4 regions of the Chryseobacillus diguaensis genome follow, and region 4 is predicted to be linked to each of the others. Evidence: riboswitches for the same ligand, from Rfam matches in the RefSeq annotation. Region 4 holds a riboswitch; each other region holds the start of a gene.
The links. Region 4 has a riboswitch for thiamine pyrophosphate ahead of tenA (thiaminase II). Riboswitches for the same ligand answer to the same signal wherever they lie in the genome.

Region 1 (4,705 bases), on a different contig from region 4:
TTTCGAGTATACTGGAATTAAATGTGGGTTATATTGCAAATACTGGAGGTTTAAAACTTGTCCATCGAATCAGAACACGATCTCATCGCTCTGCAGAGGATCGGCCGTATCGTCGCAATGGCCCGTGAAGAGATGCTGTCCTCTGTCCGGGCGGGAGTTACAACGGCAGAGCTCGACCGTATCGGCAAAAGGGTGCTGGATGAGCATGGAGCTATCTCCGCGCCTGATATCACCTACGGTTTTCCGGGAACAACCTGTATCTCCGTGAATGAGGTGGCTGCGCATGGCATTCCAGGCCCTCGGGTACTGGAGGAAGGGGACGTCGTTAATATTGATGTGTCGGCGGAGCTGGGCGGATATTATGCTGACACCGGGGCAACGATAGTGGTAGGAACCCGTTCGCCGCACAAGGAAAAGCTGTGTCAGAGCTCGCTTCGCGCGCTGCATCAGGGGCTTCAGAAGGCCAGGGCGGGTGCGAAGATCAGCGGCATTGGACGGGCGATTCACAACGAAGCCCGCAAGGACGGCTTCACCGTGATCCGCAATTTGTCCGGGCACGGCATTGGCCGGGAACTGCATGAGATGCCGGACAGTATTCTGAATTACTATGATCCGCGAGACAGCAGGCTGCTCACGAACGGACTGGTGCTCGCGGTGGAAACCTTTGTATCGGACGGAGCGGAATTTGTAGAAGAGAGCGCTGACGGTTGGGGGATGCTGCTGCCGGACCATCACTACGCCGCACAGTTTGAGCACACGATTGTCATTACCAAAGATAAGCCGCTCATTTTAACAGTGGTGTAAGAAAGCCATTGACGTTCGCAACGTCTTTGGCTTATTTTAGTTTTTAAACAAAGGCGTATGAGGGATGAGGTCTTACACGAACAAGCAGGGAGATAAGATTGAAGTAAAAAGAGCATTTAGAAACTGCAATTCGAATAAAAAAAGAATTACAGAAAATGTCGCCAGCTGACTGTATAAAAATCTATGAACAAAGGTGGGCAGGAAACAAATCCAGCCCCTTTGTTCACTTTATTGGTCAACATCTTTTGTATGAAGCTGTCACTTAACTTTTTGAAAATCCTGGTTCATCTTGTACAGTTCGCAATTTATTCCATTTCTATCGTTAGTTCGGTATTCTGCTTTACCGCTATTTGTGGTAAGGTTCTTCGTCATTCATTAAAATAAGGTTTTTCATTATCACTCTTTTATCGATAAATACTCGATCCCTTTTTAACAAATTCATCTGCCTTTTGTTTCATTCCTTCTTCTATTGAGATTTCCTCGCTTGTTCCTTTTTCAGCAGCTGTTCCCCGAATATCATGTGAAATTCTCATTGAACAGAATTTAGGCCCGCACATTGAACAAAAATGAGCTGTTTTTGCACCTTCTGCAGGAAGCGTTTCATCATGAAACTCTCTTGCACGTTCTGGATCAAGTGATAAATTAAATTGATCGTTCCAGCGAAACTCGAAGCGTGCTTTAGATAAAGAATTATCTCTAACTTGAGCACCTGGGTGGCCCTTCGCTAAATCGGCTGCATGCGATGCAATTTTATAAGCAATGACCCCATCGCGGACATCATCTTTATTTGGTAAGCCTAAATGCTCCTTTGGTGTCACATAACAAAGCATAGCCGTTCCAAACCAACCGATCATTGCAGCCCCAATAGCAGAGGTGATATGGTCATACCCGGGTGCAATATCCGTTGTTAAAGGTCCTAATGTATAAAATGGCGCTTCTTTACAAATCTCCATTTGCTTATCAACATTTTCTTTAATCATATGCATCGGCACATGCCCAGGGCCTTCGATCATAACCTGCACATCATGCTTCCACGCAATGGAAGTCAATTCTCCTAACGTTTCAAGCTCAGCAAATTGGGCTTCATCATTTGCATCCGCTATTGAACCTGGCCGCAGTCCATCTCCAAGTGAAACAGAAATGTCATATTGATTCAGGATTTCACATATTTCTTCAAAGTGAGTAAATAAAAAATTTTCTTTATGGTGAGCCAAACACCATTGGGCCATAATAGAACCGCCACGGGATACTATCCCAGTCGTACGTTTGACCGTTAATGGAATATACCGTAATAAAACACCAGCATGAATTGTAAAATAATCTACTCCTTGTTCAGCCTGTTCAATTAAGGTATCACGATACACTTCCCACGTTAAATCTTCAGCAATTCCATTCACCTTTTCAAGTGCCTGATAGATAGGTACTGTGCCAACAGGTACTGGGGAGTTTCGAATGATCCATTCTCTTGTTGTGTGGATATTTTTCCCTGTTGAAAGATCCATTATTGTGTCTGTTCCCCACCGAGCAGCCCATGTCATCTTTTCAACCTCTTGCTCAATAGAAGAAGTTACAGCTGAATTACCAATATTCGCATTTATTTTAACGTGAAAATTACGTCCAATAATCATTGGTTCACTTTCCGGATGATTAATATTCGCGGGAATGATCGCTCTTCCCCTTGCTACCTCTTCACGAACAAACTCCGGATTCATCTTCTCACGAATAGCAATGAATTCCATTTCAGGTGTAATAATTCCTTTTTTAGCGTAATGCATTTGTGTGACATTACATCTTTTTTTGGCACGTAATGGTGCTTTATTTATATTTGGGAACCATTCAAGATTGGCACGTACATCTCCTTCAAGGAATCCATTATCTTCTGGTTTTATCTCTCTTCCTTGATACTCCTCAACATCATCGCGTTCTAAAATCCAATTTTTGCGCAAAGGCGGCAGTCCTTTTCGAATATCTACTTTGTAATCTTGGTCTGTGTAAGGGCCACTCGTATCATATACATGAAGGGGAGCATTTTCTTCCTCTCCAAATGAAGTTTTTGTTCTACTGAGCTCGATTTCTCTCATAGGGACCTTTATATCAGGTTTGGAACCCTCGACATAAATTTTTTTACTTCCTGTAAATTGGGATTTTAATTCAATGTTCATTTCAGTTGGCTTTTTTTGCATGTAACTTCCTCCCTAAAATTGATAGATAAACGATCCTAGGAGCTACAGCATAGTCATTACAAGTTACCATTAGCTGGGTAAACAAGTAAATGAAAGGCAACAAAAAAGGTTCTGTATACACAGAACCTGAATATCGCCAAAAAGTAGCAGCGTACAAAAGACATTTGACGCCTTCACACCTACTTCCCTACGCTGGTATAATCCAGATCAGGTTCAAAGGGTCAAAGAATTTAAGTGCATTCTTTTCTCAGCCCAAGCCATTGGACACCCCTAGTAGAGCAATTAAACAAAGATATTATGCTTTGTTGTTAAAAATAACATAGTTTTTAGTAATAAGAAAGCCTATTTAAAAATTCCTTTATTCATGAAAATTCACCAGCATAATGCGTGTAGAAAATGGGAGGTGCTTATTTCTTTTCCGCTAGACAATTTTTTTGCCTAAATCAAAAAAGAAGAATTGAAGAAATATCATTATGTTGTTTACTGGCTTTGGAAGAAAATTGAGGATGAAGAAACTAGGGAAATTAAGAAATTCGCCAAACCGTTTAATGGGAAATCAATAAACAGTGCACAGGCCTTACCAGCAAGCGCAATGACGAAATTTACAATCATAATCCAATTGAAAAAATGGAAAAAAACTAAAGTTTTTATTTATTAAAAGGCAGGCATCGAGCCTGCCAAAAAAGTTGCTAAAGCAGCCCTCAAGCATTTGCTTAAGCAAATGCTTTATAGAAAAAAGGCTCAACCGCAGATACGATTGAACCTTAATAAAAATTTTGTCGACGAATTGGTTAAGAAGACACCGTAATCTTCTGTGAACTGTTTGCAGGAATAGTAATTTGTACATCCATGCCTTGTTTGTCATCATTCATATCAATTTGTTGCAGCGACCCCGCTGTCGTTGTGTAAGTACCCTTTTTCATATAAAACGGTACGTGTAAAGTTATTGGACGGTTAAGGCGATTGGAAACAGTTGCGGTTTGGGTGGTAGCCGTTCCATCATTAGGAGAGCTGTACTCTGTCTCAAACGACATAACACCGTCGGTCGTATTTCCATTCTGATAAATAGGCTGCGAACGGTCAGGACTCTCGTATATATAGGAAGAATCAAGGCTGCCGTTGTTCATCTGGAAAGTCCGATATCCTATCCATGGTTTCCCGGTTAATTCAACTGCAGTCGTCGTAGCATATAAAATATTGTCCTGCTTGGTAATATTATCAACATGCGTATGTCCATGCAGGCCAACCTGCATATTATATTGCTTCATTAAATCGATAACCTGCTGGGCACCTTCACCATGCCACAATTGATCGTATTTCAGTCCGAGTTTCTCACCCAAAGCCAGATTTGCAGGTGTCTGAGGATCGTGCTGGAGGTCATATTCTTTCCAGTACTGCTGTACTTCGGGATCAGTGTCTGGCCACTTATCACGATCACGGAAGATCGGGTTATTGTGTGCCAGCAATCCTCGCAGCTGTCCTGCCTGTGCAGTTTGTGCATTATTCGCCAGATCTTCTTTCATCCACTGCAGCTGTTCGCTTCTCACTTGACCGCCCCACGTTGGAACAGATACTGTTCCGGTACCGCTGCGGTCAACTTTATCCCAGTCAAAGGTATTAAGCCCAACAAAATGAGCATATGGTCCATAATCAAATGAAAAATATTGCGGTCCAAAATAATTGTGCCAATATTTCAATCCATCTGTTAGGGTAGCGTC
Region 2 (4,705 bases), on a different contig from region 4:
TAGGGATGAGCAAATCTGACTTGGAGGATTACCTCAGTTACAGCGACCTGACGCTTAATGATTTTAACAGTATTCAGGAGCTAAAAGATGAACTGGGTGAACCAGTTACAGATGAGACACTTGCAGCACTTTTAAAGGATTATGATCTAACAGAACAAAAAGCAATTGATTTGCTTGTTGAAAACGGAGAGCTTGAGAAGGGCGAAAAAATTCAGGATGTTTATACCTTTATCAATGACTTAGATTCAGATCTATCTTATTATCTTGATAATGAATTAACACCGATCACAAGCAGCAATCTAAATGACTTGCTTGCTGGCTATGAGTTGACGAAAGCGGAATTCGATAAATTGATGACTGCACATAAAGATTCTATTAAAAACTATAAATATATAGAAGACTTGGATCAGACACTTGATTATTATACACAGCGTTCTGCAAAAATGCAGAAAGAAATGGAGAATGCCCTTGCTAGTCTCGGCATTACTCAAAAAGAAGCCGAAAGATTGTCTGAGTATATGAGCTCAGTGATCAAGAATGATCCTTCTGCTTCTGATAAGCTAAAAAGCCTTGGGGAAAGAATGATGCATTTTTCAAACTTTACGAGTGTTGATCAGCTTTCTGCTAAAGATATTGCAGAACTGCTTTCGATCTACAGCGAAGGTCTTGACCTGTTTAAACTTAAACCAAAGTTTTATTTAACGAAAAATGGAGAAAAGAATGAACTTTCTCTGCAATCATTAATGAATGTAAAAGATCTAAATGGAGCAAACCTTTTGGTTGAATTGTATAGCGATAAAGGCGAATTGCTGATGGATCTTGTGATTACACCAGAAATGGCCGGCTCAAAGATTGTTAAAGAAACCGGTAAAGGCCTTGAAAAAACGGCAGTGATTGCTAAAAAAGAAGAGAAAAAACCAGTATTATCTAAACCAGTTGCCAAAACAGTTAAAGGCGCAAAGCTTCCTAAAACAGCAGGAAACTATGCTGAAATGATGGGAGCAGGTATTCTTCTGCTTGCCGGCGCATTCCTGCTTGCAAGAAGAGTCAAAGCGAAATACCAATGAGAGCTAGAGCGGGTAAGCAAAAAATGAAGAAGAAGCCGATGCTTCTTCTTTTTGCCATCGCTGTACTGCTTGTTGGCGGAATCTATTTGACAACAACCAATGGATTTAAACTTGCCTATGGGTATTTTTTATTTAAAACAGAGAAGCCAATCTCAGCCACAGCAATAGAAAAACCGAAGCCTGCTCCATCCAAAAAACCAGAAAATGTACTATACAGCGTCCGGCCCAAAATGGGTGAAAACATGGGCGTCTTGCAGATTCCTAAGCTTAATGCTTCCCTTCCAATCTATCATGGAACAGATGAAGATGAGCTTGAAAGAGGAGTCGGGCATTATGCGGGCTCCGTACTTCCGGGTGAAAAGGATAATTCTGTTCTGGCAGGACACAGAGATACTGTGTTTAGAAGGCTGGGAGAGGTAGGCAAAAAGGATCTGCTGGTTGTGGAAACGAGTGCAGGCAAGTTCACTTACAAAATCCGAAAAGTAAGGATTGTCGATGCTGATGACCGGACAGTTATTGTTCCAAAGCCTCGAGCAACTCTCACAGTCTCTACATGCTACCCATTTCGTTTTGTGGGCTCTGCGCCAAAACGCTATGTGCTTGTAGCTGATTTAATAAAAAGCCAAATTAAAAAGTGAATCATAAGGATTCACTTTTTTCTGTTTAATAAGGTTGGCGCAGAGATCAAAACCATAATGATCACAATGCTGCTGACAATCCATGATGGAATCATGTAGGAGCTGTTATAGACGACCGAATATAGAAATACAGGCGTTCCTTTAGGAGTGCTTGAAGCGAAGAAAATAATTCCCGAAAGAACATGGGAAGCAAGCCTAAGTAAACTTCCTATAAAAGTTGCTGCTAAAACCGAAAGAATAACCGCTCCTTTTTGTCTGCTGCCAGAAGCACGAAGCACCCAACGGGAAAAAAGGCCGCTTGCGCCAAGAAGTGCGTATGCTAAAGGATAATCGAGCAAATATTGTGCCCAGTGGACAATCACCGCAAGGCCAAGGACTATCTGAAGAAGCCCTGTTAAGAACCCTGTAAGCAGTCCCCCTTTAAGTCCCCATCTAAAAGCCATAATAAAAATCGGAATCATAGCAAGTGAAAGGGATCCGCCTTGAGGAAGTCTCCCGAATATATTTGATACATAATCAAGCAGCAGGGCAATTGCTGCAAAAATAGCTGTTTCAACCAAAAAAACAAGCCGCTGATTCATTAAAACACCTCTTATAGACCGACCAAAAAGGAAATGAAAAAAGCAATGCGGGGAACTCTGTCGTTCGTTTCCACGCACTGCTTTAATGAGAGGTAAAATAAGTTCAGTGCCACATCCCTACAAAAGCGTTAACTAACAGGTTCAAAGGGTCAGAACTGCGTTCAATCTCAGCCGAATGGCTCCCCTTGTGGTCGATTCATTAAATTATGAATAAAGTAATAATACAATATAAAACAAATTTCGACAACCCTATTTGTAAAGGAAATTAATTCTTTCTTTACAAAATGCTGAATTGCTGATATGTTTTGATTGATCTTATATTTAATAAATTATTGGCTGCTTTCTTAGCTTCAAAGACCTAAATGGCAAAGAATTCTATGGAAAGAGCCAATATGAAAATTGAAAATGTCTCGGGGAGCTGAGTAAACTTGGCTGAGAGGACGATTTTTAGCGTCGACCCGTTAAACCTGATCTGGATAATGCCAGCGTAGGGAGCCAAGAGGAAGGATTCTTTCCTTTATACTTTAGACGAGCATAAGGCTGCCCTAGTGGCAGTCTTTTTTGTGTTTGCATTTTCATTTTTGCATTCTAAGCTTTTATCTGTTTATTGATCACATTTTAAGAGTATAGGGGGAAGTTACATGGCTTCAGTAAATTTGGCTTTTCAGGTGCTGCCAAAATCAGATGGCGGCAATACTTACGAAATTGTAGACAAAGCTATTGAGATCGTTCAGCAATCAGGTGTGAAATATGAGGTTGGCGCAATGGAAACAGTGATGGAGGGTGAGCTGGATGAATTGCTCGATATCGTTAAAAGAGCACAGGATGCTTGTATTAAAGCAGGGGCTTTTGAAGTCATGACACACATGAAGATCCACTATCGTCCTGTTGAAGGAGTGACGATTGATGAAAAGCTTAAAAAATACCGCGCTTAAACCTTCTGCCTCTATAGCGGATGTTTTGAAAAGATTAATTGAAACAGCACTTCCTGGTATCGCTATATTGCTTCTGCTTTTATTCTGGGAGCTTGCAGTGAGATTCAGCGGGATTGATAAATGGATCTTGCCAGCGCCAACAGAGGTAATAAAGGCGCTGTTCACAATGAGTTCAACACTGCCTTCTCATATTATTCAGACCGTATCAGAAGCCATTTTAGGGCTGGTTATCTCTATTGTTGCGGGGGTCTTATTCGGTACAATCATTGATCTTTCAGACTGGATCAGAAAAGCCATCTATCCTTTGCTGATCATTTCTCAGACCATTCCTATCATTGCTTTGGCACCGCTCTTTATTATCTGGTTTGGATTTGGGCTTTTACCCAAAGTATTGGTTGTTGCTCTCGTTTGCTTTTTTCCGATAGCTATTAATCTCGCAGATGGGTACCGCCTTGTGGACAGAGATATGCTTAAGCTTATGAAAACCTTCGGAGCAACAAAGCGGCAAACCTTCTTAAAAGTGAAGTTCCCATCTGCATTGCCATTCTTTTTTTCCGGATTGAAAATTGCTGGCACGTACAGTGTCATGGGAGCTGTTATTGGAGAATGGCTTGGTTCAGATAGAGGACTTGGTATAGTACTTACAAGATCGAGCCAATCTTTTCTGACTGAAAAAGTATTTGCAACAATCCTAATCATTGTCTTGTTAAGTCTGGCGGTATTTGCACTGATTGAAATCCTTGCCCGCATTTGTATGCCATGGCGATATGAGCAGCAGAAATTCGAAAAATAATATATGAGGAGAAACATGATGAAAAAAGGACTTTATTTAATGTTAAGTGCTCTAATTCTGTTACTATCAGCAGGATGCAGCGGGGCAGAGAAGACAGATCAAAAGCCGCTTAAGAAAGTGAAAATTATGCTCGATTGGTTTCCGAATACGAATCATACGGGTATCTATGTAGCGAAAGAAAAAGGCTATTATAAAAATGAAGGGCTTGATGTTGAAATTGCAGAACCGGGGGAAGGGGTCAGTGCAGATCAAGTAGTAGCCTCCGGTAAAGCAGATTTCGGGATCAGTTATCAGGAAAACATAACACAAGCAAGATCAAATGGTATACCGCTTGTTTCATTAGGAGCTATCATTCAGGAAAATACATCTGCTTTTGCTTCATTAAAAAAAGATCATATTCTGTCACCTAAAGATTTTGAAGGAAAACGTTACGGGGGATGGGGAGCTCCTACAGAAGAGGCCGTTCTAAAAGCTGTAATGCAGAAAAACAATGGTGATTTTTCAAAAGTGAAAAATGTTACCCTTGGTGCAACTGATTTCTTTAAGTCCATTGGAAGAGATGCTGATATTGAATGGATTTATTATGGCTGGGATGGAGTAGAGGCAGAAAGACAAGGAATCAAGCTGAATTATATTTATTTGAAAGATCTGGATCCTGCATTAAATTATTACACTCCGGTGATTTCAACGA
Region 3 (4,705 bases), on a different contig from region 4:
TTAGGAAATCAGATGTTTGGTTATTTAAACTCCGTTCAGATTTTTGTAGAGGCAGGAATGATGTTTCTTTCCCCTATTATTGTCAATAAGATTGGGGCTAAAAAAGGCTTGGTTTTAGCAGGTTTAATCATGGCCATTAGAATATTGGGATCTGGCCTGGTAACAGAACCTATAGGCATATCCATAATGAAAATGATGCATTCCTTTGAGCTGCCTATAATGCTAGTAGCCATATTTAAATTTATTGCTTCTAATTTTGATGCAAGGTTATCTTCCACCATGTATATTGTTGGCTACTATTTTATTTCCCAAGTGGGTCAGGCAATTTTGTCTCCATTAGTTGGTTATTGGTATGATACGATAGGCTTTTCAAAAACTTATTTGATATTGGGTCCGAGTGTATTCCTATTTGTAATCGTTTTCTCAATTGCGATATCAAATAATCAATTTAGTAAAGTAGTGTATAAGGAGAATATTAGATAAAGGTGTTAGCTTTGGAAAGGCAAAAGTGGAAATAATGGGGATAACTTCATCTTCTATTCTTTAAGTAAAATAGAAGTATTCGGTAAGGTTAGCCCTGACCATATATATAAAGCTTTTCAACTTAGACAGAGTACGAACAGCGTATAGTGCCAGAATAAAAAAAGTTCATACTTATAGAAATATGGACTATATTTTGATTAATATTTTTTACCCGCATACCGACTGCGATTTAGGGAAGTCGCTCCTATCCCCAAAGACAGTTAGTCTGTCAGCTCAATTATTTTTTGGTCATTCTTATTAAGTATTTTAAAAGCATAATTTCATACAATAAATAGTTCTAAAGCGTGCTGATAAAAAGCAAAAAATCCTTTATGATAACTGAAAGACCCCCTATTTTTTATAGAAGGCCATGAGCATTTTTAGTCATGGCTTTTTTTAATTCGTTATTCATAGCAAATGCTGCTTATTCAGTTGCTGCTTTTATATAGGGGTATTTGTAGCCCAATGGCTTTCGCATTGCTTAACCTAGGGAAAAAGCAAAGGATCTTAGGACGAATTATCCTGAAAGAAAAAGTGAAACACTTTGAGTAATTAAGCATCCTTCGGGGTGCTTATTTTAAAAAATGGACACATACATCTCCTACAGAAATGACCGGCATCGGTCTTTTTTTCTTATAAAAAACACCAGTTTCTTATTCGTTAAAATCGGTTAAAATAGGAACATATATTCTATTTATGAGGGGGAGATTCCGTTGATTCGAGATCGGGAAATATTAAATGGACTTCCATGATGCTTCCTGAACACGTGCAAATGGCCAAGAAAGTGTTTCGGGAAGATCTTAAAACACCCCGGCCATTTTTAAATGAAGATCAAATACTCGAAATGGAACAGCTCTTATTAGAAAGCCTTCAAAACAAGCATTACCTTCATTTTCACGATTTTGGCATGATGGCTTATTTAGCGAAAAGACGGGAATGGTCTTGAAAATGAATCAGCTGGAGAAAACCATTCAGTTAATGGATGAATGGAAAAACAAATTTACGATTTCCTTTTATCCTTTAACAGATGTCAGGCACTTATAGATAAGGAACTTGAAAGGATGGAAGCATCATGAAAGCTCCAATTCCTGTTGCGGAAGAGGACCTTATTTATGAATATATTTACAGGGTCTACCTCATTTCAGAGCTGGAAGAGAATCGCGTAAGCTTCGAGAGGCTGCCATTTAAAATTCCCGAGCCTTATGTGGCCATGATTGATGGGATCTTAAAAGCCCTTCGCTTGGAAGCCAGGGAGATGAAAAAGGAAATGAGGAATTTGAAGATCAAGGTTTTGGAGGAACCGCAAGGCGATGAAATCTTCTTTGATTATTTATACTTCGCCCATGGATATGAGGGCAGTTTTCGCTTCTGGGAAGCAGCTATGCGGCTTGAAGGTTCGCGGAGAATGAAAAAATATATTAATCAATACATGATTTCTTCTTATACACATTAATAAAGACAATTCCCTTTGGTGAAATCCCTTATTTAATCGCTTTCAAATGGATGAAAAGAATGATGTCCATATTGTTACTATGGCGAATAATACGAGAGTCAGATAACCGAGCTTTTTAAGTCTTTTGTTTGGAGAAAAAAACGAGTAGATCACGCCAATGAATAAGAGTGTTACCGCAAGGAACCATCCTAAACTAATTTGAGGATTAGCCCTTTCAGTAAAAACAATAAGAACGAAGAATGGCCAGGCTAAATTTTGAATCAAGTTCCATTTTGTTAGCTTTTTGGTATCTTCCATTTCAGCCCACCTCCTGACTTATTTACTTCCATTATATAGCAATATTTTTTTTGAAGTCCATAAAAAAAAGAAGAGCATGGAAATTGGTCGGTTATGTATCCCTTGGGTTATGCCTTGTAACAACAATATGGACCATAAATGCAAACTAAAAGAGCCAGCTAATTAACCAAAATAAATACTTTTTGTAACTCCCCGATTAGCTCTGACATTCGTTTGAAACTTTCCCATCCTAAAGCAGTCAAATTGCTACACATTAATATAGAAGTGCCCCACTGAATTACCATCATAATTATCACCGTTTTTCAGATTTATTGTTACCATTGTCGCCTGTCGGCACATTTTTAATCGGTGAAGGGCTATTAATTACTTGAATGAAAAACCAATTCTTTAGTAAAGGAGCATAACCTAATTTAAAGTGCAAGGCCAAAAGTACCATTTTATTCAATATAGCTTGAATGTTCGTTTTTCAATGGTATACTGATGAAAAAATATCCATTCTTTGCTAGGGGAGCCGGCAGGCCGGCTGAGATTAAAACACCAGTTTTTAAACCCTTAAAACCTGATCTAGTTTGTACTAGCGTAGGGAAGCGATACGGGGACAGCTGTCTTTCATTGTGCATTCAAGCCCATTTCGCCAACACGCGGAATGGGCTTTTTTGGCTTATTGGAGGGATTCGCAGATGGAGTTTCATGTGATTACAAACGGAAAGCTGTCTTTTAGTGAAATGCTTCCTAAAGTAAAAGAGTTCCATCCATTTATTGATTTTTTGCATATAAGGGAGAAGGAAAAATCATCTAAAGAGCTCTACGAAGGAATTCAGGTTTTCCTGAATGAAGGTATTCCTGCAGCAAAGCTGATTATAAACGACCGGGTTGATCTGGCAATGATAACTGGAATAAAACGAGTTCAGCTTGGCACTCAAGGCATTCCGGTATCAGCTGTAAAATCGAGTTTTCCTGCATTGTATGCAGGCTCTTCAGTGCATTCCTTAAAAGAGGCAAGAGCTGCAATTATCGGAAGAGCTGATATGCTCCTTTATGGACATGTTTTTGAAACAGATAGCAAAAAGGGAAGAGAGCCCCGCGGCTTAGCCGAGCTCTGTGAAGTGGCAGAGCAGTCGCCTGTACCGGTTATTGCAATTGGCGGCATCCGGCCTGATTATGTGCCGGAAATTCTTCTTGCAGGAGCAGCCGGCTTTGCTGTTATGTCAGGAATCTGGGATAGCCAAGATACGTTAAAAGCGGCTTCTGATTACAGATCAGCTGTCGGAAAAGGAGGATTGCTAATATGATAAAGGTTTATGATTGCATTGTCATCGGGGGAGGAGCAATTGGCGGTTCGGTTGCCTATGAGCTTTCAAAAAGAGACCACACAGTGGCAATTGTTGAAAAGGGTGAAGGCGGGAAAGAAGCATCCAGCGCTGCAGCCGGACTGCTTGGCGTTCAGGCGGAATGGGATGAATATGATCCGCTATTTGAGCTAGCAAGAGAAAGCAGAGCGCTTTTTCCTGACCTTTCGCTACAGCTTAAAGAATTGACAGGCATTGATATTGGGTATGAAGAAAAAGGAATTTATAAAATTGCTGAAACTGATGAGGAATTGGAAAAGCTGAAAAAAACGGCACGCTGGCAGGAGGAAACAGGCGAAGAAACGGTTTTTCTTACCGGCGATAAACTAAGAGAAAACGAAAGCAGCCTTTCCAAAGATTTAGCAGGAGCGGTTTTTTATCCAAAAGACGGTCATGTGATGGCCCCCGCCCTGACGAAGGCATATTTGCATGCTGCTGCTGCTTGCGGAGCAGATTTGTACGAATATACAAAAGCCGAAAACATTCTTATCGAGAATCAAAGTGTGAAAGGTATTCAAACGAAAAGCGGCATGATATTCGGCCAAAATGCTGTAATTTGCGCAGGCGCCTGGAGCACGCCGCTTCTTTCGGAGTTTCGGGACCTGAAAACTTATCCAGTTAAAGGGGAAATGATCTGCTTAAAAACAGATAAGCCGCTGCTCCAAGCCCCTGTTTTTAAAAACGGTTTTTATATAGTCCCAAAAAGAGAAGGCCGGTTATTGATCGGTGCAACGGTAGTAGCCCATGATTTTTCCAAAAAGGTAAAAGCCAAAAGTGTAAAGGCACTGCTTGAAAAAGCCCAAAAGATTCTGCCTGCCATTGAAAACGCCTCTATGGAAAGTGTTTGGGCTGGTCTTCGGCCTCAGTCAGTCCACGGTGCTCCCTATATGAAAAAGCATGGGAAAATTGATGGCTTATACGCCTGTACAGGCCACTTTAGGAACGGTATCTTGCTTAGCCCGGCTGCCGGCAGATACATGGCTGATCTGTTTGAAGGAAAAGAAAGCAGCCTTTCTTTTGCTGAAGAGGGGGTAAGACATGCAGGTGTGTATTAATGGGAACTGGACGGATTTAACGGCAGAAA
Region 4 (4,705 bases):
TCCACTTCTTTATCAAGCGGAGAGGATTCTTCCTCGTGATTCATTAATATCGAAAGGCCTTCTTCAGGATGTTTCTCCACATACTGCTGGCCTTTTGTCATGGCAGCCATGACCTTCTTGTAAACCTGCGGCTTTTCTTTTAATGACCTCTCGCTTGCCGCAAGAACGAGTTCATAATAATCCGGGACGCCATATTTTGTTGGATCAAGTGTGCGAACGGGATGATGTTCTTTATCCAAAAGCAGTTTTTCATGATTGATAAAGCCGCCCATCAAGGAATCGATCTTGTTCGTAACCATGGATGGGATCAGATTGAAGCCGATATCTGTCATCATTACCTTATCGGGATTGCCGCCGTCGGCTTTTACCATTGTACGAACTAAAGCTTCATCCAATGGACTGGAAGGATAACCAACTGATTTTCCTTCGAGATCCTTAGGTGAGTGAATGTTCCCGTTTTTCGGAACCATCAATTGATTCAGCGGATGGCGGACGATGGCAGCAAAGGATTGAACGGGAATGCCTTCACTTCTCGCCATAAGGATTTCAGGCTGATAGCTAAGGGCCATATCAATCTGATTGGACGCTGTCATTTTGAGGGGATCATTCGTATTTGCCGGCATTTTGAACTCGACATCAAGCCCCTGCTCCTTGAAGTAGCCTTTTTGTTCAGCTGTATAAAGAAAAGAGTGAACAGCATTCGGATACCAATCTAGCATCAGGGTAATCTTTTGCAGGTGATCGGAGCCTTTTCCGGAAGCACTTCCGTTTGGGCCTGAACTGCATCCTCCTAAAATAAGCACGAATATGCCAAATAGAATTAATAACGATTTTTTCATCTCAACTCTTCCTTCCAAAAATGTATTTAAACCGGCCACTCTTCTCCTTTGTAAACCATGTCCCAGAAGAGGAATTCAAGTTTTGAAGAGGTGAGGAATTGCTCTTCTAAGATAGCTAGATCCTTCTCGCTTTTCCTTTCAGTCAGCTTGTCCAGCAAATCAATCAGCCAGACAGCGAGGGAACCAAATTCTTCTGAAGCATACATGGTGACCCACTTACCGTAGAAAGGATGCTCGCTTGAGCCTGGGTACTCTGCTTTAAGCATTTTTCCGATTTCCCAGTAGCTCCACATGCATGGCAATAAAGCAGAAATCAATTCCTCCAGGGAGCCGCTCTGGGCTGCGCTCAGCATGTATCGCGTATAAGCAAGATTGAGCGGAGCGGGTTTGACTGCCTCCAGCTGTTCTTTTGTAATGCCGAACTGTTCTGCATATTGGCGGTGCAAATCCATTTCTTCATGCAGAGTATCATTCAGAATCTTTGCAAATGCGGCCATTGTTTCGATATCCTTTGCTTTTGCAGCACCGAGCGCAAACATCTTTGCGTAATCAATTAAAAAGACATAATCCTGCTTCATGTAGCGGATGAACGATTCCTTAGGAAGATCTCCTTTTCCGATTCCCGTTACAAACGGATGCTGATGGGTTTTTAGCCAAATGCCTTCTGCTTTTTGATAAAGCCTTCGTGAAAATGTCATTCGATCTCCTCCAATGGAAAGTTTTCCTGCACAAAAAACCCGCTCTTCTCCGGAGAAGTAAGCGGGTTCGTATAACAAGCCATAGGTAAACAATACAATCAAAAGGCTGGATAGTCGGCCGCTTTCCTCCGCTGGTATAATCCAGTTCAGGTTCAAAGGGTTTAGAACGATGGTTCAATCTCAGCCCATGACAAGGCACCCCTAGCAGAAATAAAATATTCGGTTATGTACTGATGGTAACCATTATTGGATAAATAGTAAAGGGGAAAAAGTGTAGGGCTATTTCCGAAAGGGTATGAAATAAGTCGATAAATACCTAGGAGGAAACCATGGCCAGAAAAGCGATTATTGGCATTACCGGATCTGCTAATGGGATTTAATTGAAACCAATCAACTCCGGTTATTTGTATTTGCGAATAAAGTCAAAAAAATTAGACACGATATATTTATGGAGATCTACAAAAAAAATCATATTTTGGGTAAAATTTTAAAATTTGTTATTATGATTATGGCAATTTCACTTATTTTATTTATAGTTTATTTTAATTTACAGCCTACAACAGTCCAAACAAATAAGAAACTTAATTTCCCGCATGTGATGCCTTCAAAACGGGTCGTTCTTATAATATTAGACTCTCTTATGGATAAGCCGCTTCAATCTGCTCTAAAGGAAGGAAAAGCACCTGCTTTACAATATTTAATCGATAATGGACGATATTACCCAAGAATGGTGAGCAGCTACCCCACGATGTCAATTACAATTGATAGTACACTCTTAACTGGAACGTATCCTGAAAAACATAAAGTGCCAGCACTTGTTTGGTATGATGAACACGAAAAACGTTTGATCAGTTATGGGAGTGACAAAAAAGAAATTTTGAAATTAGGAGTTAAACAAGTCTTATTTAAAGAGACCTTGTTTCATTTAAATGAACATCATTTGAGTGATCACGTAAAGACAATTCATGAAGAAATAAGTGATAGAGGATTACAATCTGCTTCAATCAATACACTGGTTTTTCGTGGAAACAAAACACAAATGCTCTATGTTCCAAAGTTATTACAGGTATTTCACTTTCTGAATAAAGATGCTTCTGTTAGAGGACCTTCCTATTTTTCCTATGGGATTTTATCTAAATTAAATCCAAATAATAAGTATACCCACTTCTGGCAGGCGTTCGGTTTTAATGATAAATATGCAGCAGAAGAATTGAAATATTTAATCGAACAAAATAGAGTCCCCTCCTTTTCATTGGTGTATTTTCTGGATAATGATAAAAAAGTTCATAAAAATGGAGTGAATGAAACGAAAGGAATTGAAGAGGCTGATAAACGGCTGCAGACCATCTTTAATACTTATGGTTCTTGGGAAAAAGCGTTAAAGGATAACGTTTGGATTGTAATGGGGGATAGCGGCCAAACTTCAATTGGCAGCGATAAGAAAAAGGCCTTAATTGATTTAAGAAGGGTGTTAAAAGAATATAGAATTCATAAAATTAGCGGGCCAATTCAGAAGAAAGATCAAATCGTACTGGGATTAAATGAGCGAATGTCTTTTATTTATCTTCTAGATGAATCGATCAAAGTAGAGTCTATTGTTAAACAACTTCAAAAAGAGAAACGCATTGATAATATTGCTTGGAAGGAAGGGGAGGCAGTTAAGGTTTTATCAGTTGACAAGAAAGGCGTGCTCTCTTATCAGCCAAATGGGAAATTTATTGATCAATACGGACAAAGCTGGAAAATAGAGGGGGATGTTTCTATTTTAGATATTAAGATGAAAAATGGTCACTCTATTATATATGGAAATTATCCAGATGCACTTGCACGCCTTTACAGTTCTTTCTATTCTCACCCAGGAAACTTCTTGGTAGTTAATGTAAAACCTGGATTTGAATTCATTGGGGAAGGAACTCCAATAAATGCAGGGGGAGCAAGCCATGGTTCATTGCATGAACAAGACACATACTTTCCCATGATTGTAACAGGAACGGAGCTTGAACCGGAACACTTAAGAATGGTTGATTTAAAAGATTGGATATTACATATTTTGGATAATTGAACGTTCTAACGGGCAGTGCTCGAATATAAAAAATAGAAGGGGCTATATGAGCTCCTTCTGAATTTTTTAAATATTTTTCATATAAAAATTTATTGAAGCTGGTTATTAGACGCTTGATTATTTTGTTGGGTGTTTTGCTGCATTTGCTGGCCTTGGCAACCCATTCCTGCAACAAGCGGGACAAACTGCTGCATGCTTTGTCCTATGCTTTTTTGGCCCTTAGTCATGCTATAAAAAGCAGCTGCACCGATACCTGCAGCTGCGATCAAAGGCAGCCATATTTGTTGTTTTTCCATGTTTTTCACCCCCTGGTGTTAACGATATAGCCTTTTTAATGTTTGTTTTTCTGCATCGAATTATGTTGGTTGAAACTTTCCAAATAAAATATAGTCTTTTTTAACAGAGAAGCTAGGGCAAAAAAGGGTTCTGAATTGCAAAAACATGCCACCAATAATATCCAAACCTTCAGTAAGAAATTGCAGTTTTTCAAAGTACTTAAAAGGATTGGATGAAGACAAAAAAATTTTCATATGTATAAATCACTAATAAAATTATGGGGTGGCATGATGAAAAATACTCATCAGTCTTCAGTAGGGCCCTTTCTAATGACAAGGTCTCTAAAACCTGAAAATCAGGAAACGCCAATTCAATTCTTGGAAAGAAGTATTGTACCTAATCATTTGTTCTACAAACGCAATCACTTTTCTTATCCAAACCTGCCGTCATCATTTTATTTGTTGCCAATAGGCGGATTTGTAAACGTACCAACCATTTTCTCATTACAAGAAGTTATTTCATTGCCATATAAAACTCTAAAAGTCATATTAGAATGTGCGGGGAACAAGCGAGAATTCTTTAATCCAAAAGTGTTTGGCGAACAATGGGAGAAAGGAGCAATTACAAGGAATATGGAGGGGAGTACCTTTAAGTACCCTGCTGCAAATGACTGGTATAAAACAAGGTGCTAAAGAAGTTGTATTTAAGGGTTATGATTACGGGAAAAGAACTGATTCTGACCAATTGGTGAGTTATACGAGAAGTTTACCGCTCGAAAAAGCACTTCATCCAGATACAATAATTGCTTATGAATATAATGAGAAACCAAT

Region 1: it holds a riboswitch for thiamine pyrophosphate, as region 4 does, so the genes downstream of both, thiC (phosphomethylpyrimidine synthase ThiC) here and tenA (thiaminase II) in region 4, are expected to answer to the same signal.
Region 2: it holds a riboswitch for thiamine pyrophosphate, as region 4 does, so the genes downstream of both, thiT (energy-coupled thiamine transporter ThiT) here and tenA (thiaminase II) in region 4, are expected to answer to the same signal.
Region 3: it holds a riboswitch for thiamine pyrophosphate, as region 4 does, so the genes downstream of both, ACOT8F_RS11910 (thiamine phosphate synthase) here and tenA (thiaminase II) in region 4, are expected to answer to the same signal.

Annotation. Positions count from the first base shown of each region.
Region 1 is NZ_JBMKNV010000006.1:145,653-150,357, reverse strand. It holds gene map (type I methionyl aminopeptidase) at 58-804, shown strand; gene thiC (phosphomethylpyrimidine synthase ThiC) at 1,209-2,987, opposite strand; TPP riboswitch at 3,155-3,269, opposite strand; gene ACOT8F_RS11875 (metallophosphoesterase family protein) at 3,779-4,705, opposite strand, start outside.
Region 2 is NZ_JBMKNV010000005.1:2,223-6,927, reverse strand. It holds gene ACOT8F_RS09465 (processed acidic surface protein) at 1-1,067, shown strand, start outside; gene ACOT8F_RS09460 (class D sortase) at 1,091-1,705, shown strand; gene thiT (energy-coupled thiamine transporter ThiT) at 1,717-2,286, opposite strand; TPP riboswitch at 2,384-2,482, opposite strand; TPP riboswitch at 2,688-2,796, shown strand; gene ACOT8F_RS09450 (thiamine-binding protein) at 2,928-3,221, shown strand; gene ACOT8F_RS09445 (ABC transporter permease) at 3,193-4,014, shown strand; gene ACOT8F_RS09440 (ABC transporter substrate-binding protein) at 4,033-4,705, shown strand, end outside.
Region 3 is NZ_JBMKNV010000006.1:152,228-156,932, reverse strand. It holds gene ACOT8F_RS11930 (MFS transporter) at 1-483, shown strand, start outside; gene ACOT8F_RS11925 (YolD-like family protein) at 1,271-1,468, shown strand; gene ACOT8F_RS11920 (YhjD family protein) at 1,595-1,975, shown strand; gene ACOT8F_RS11915 (hypothetical protein) at 2,018-2,272, opposite strand; TPP riboswitch at 2,767-2,875, shown strand; gene ACOT8F_RS11910 (thiamine phosphate synthase) at 2,953-3,564, shown strand; gene thiO (glycine oxidase ThiO) at 3,561-4,676, shown strand; gene thiS (sulfur carrier protein ThiS) at 4,660-4,705, shown strand, end outside.
Region 4 is NZ_JBMKNV010000015.1:28,007-32,711, reverse strand. It holds gene ACOT8F_RS18065 (ABC transporter substrate-binding protein) at 1-839, opposite strand, end outside; gene tenA (thiaminase II) at 866-1,537, opposite strand; TPP riboswitch at 1,644-1,750, opposite strand; gene ACOT8F_RS18055 (alkaline phosphatase family protein) at 1,986-3,599, shown strand; gene ACOT8F_RS18050 (hypothetical protein) at 3,689-3,895, opposite strand; partial or broken gene ACOT8F_RS18045 (molybdopterin-dependent oxidoreductase) at 4,130-4,705, shown strand, end outside.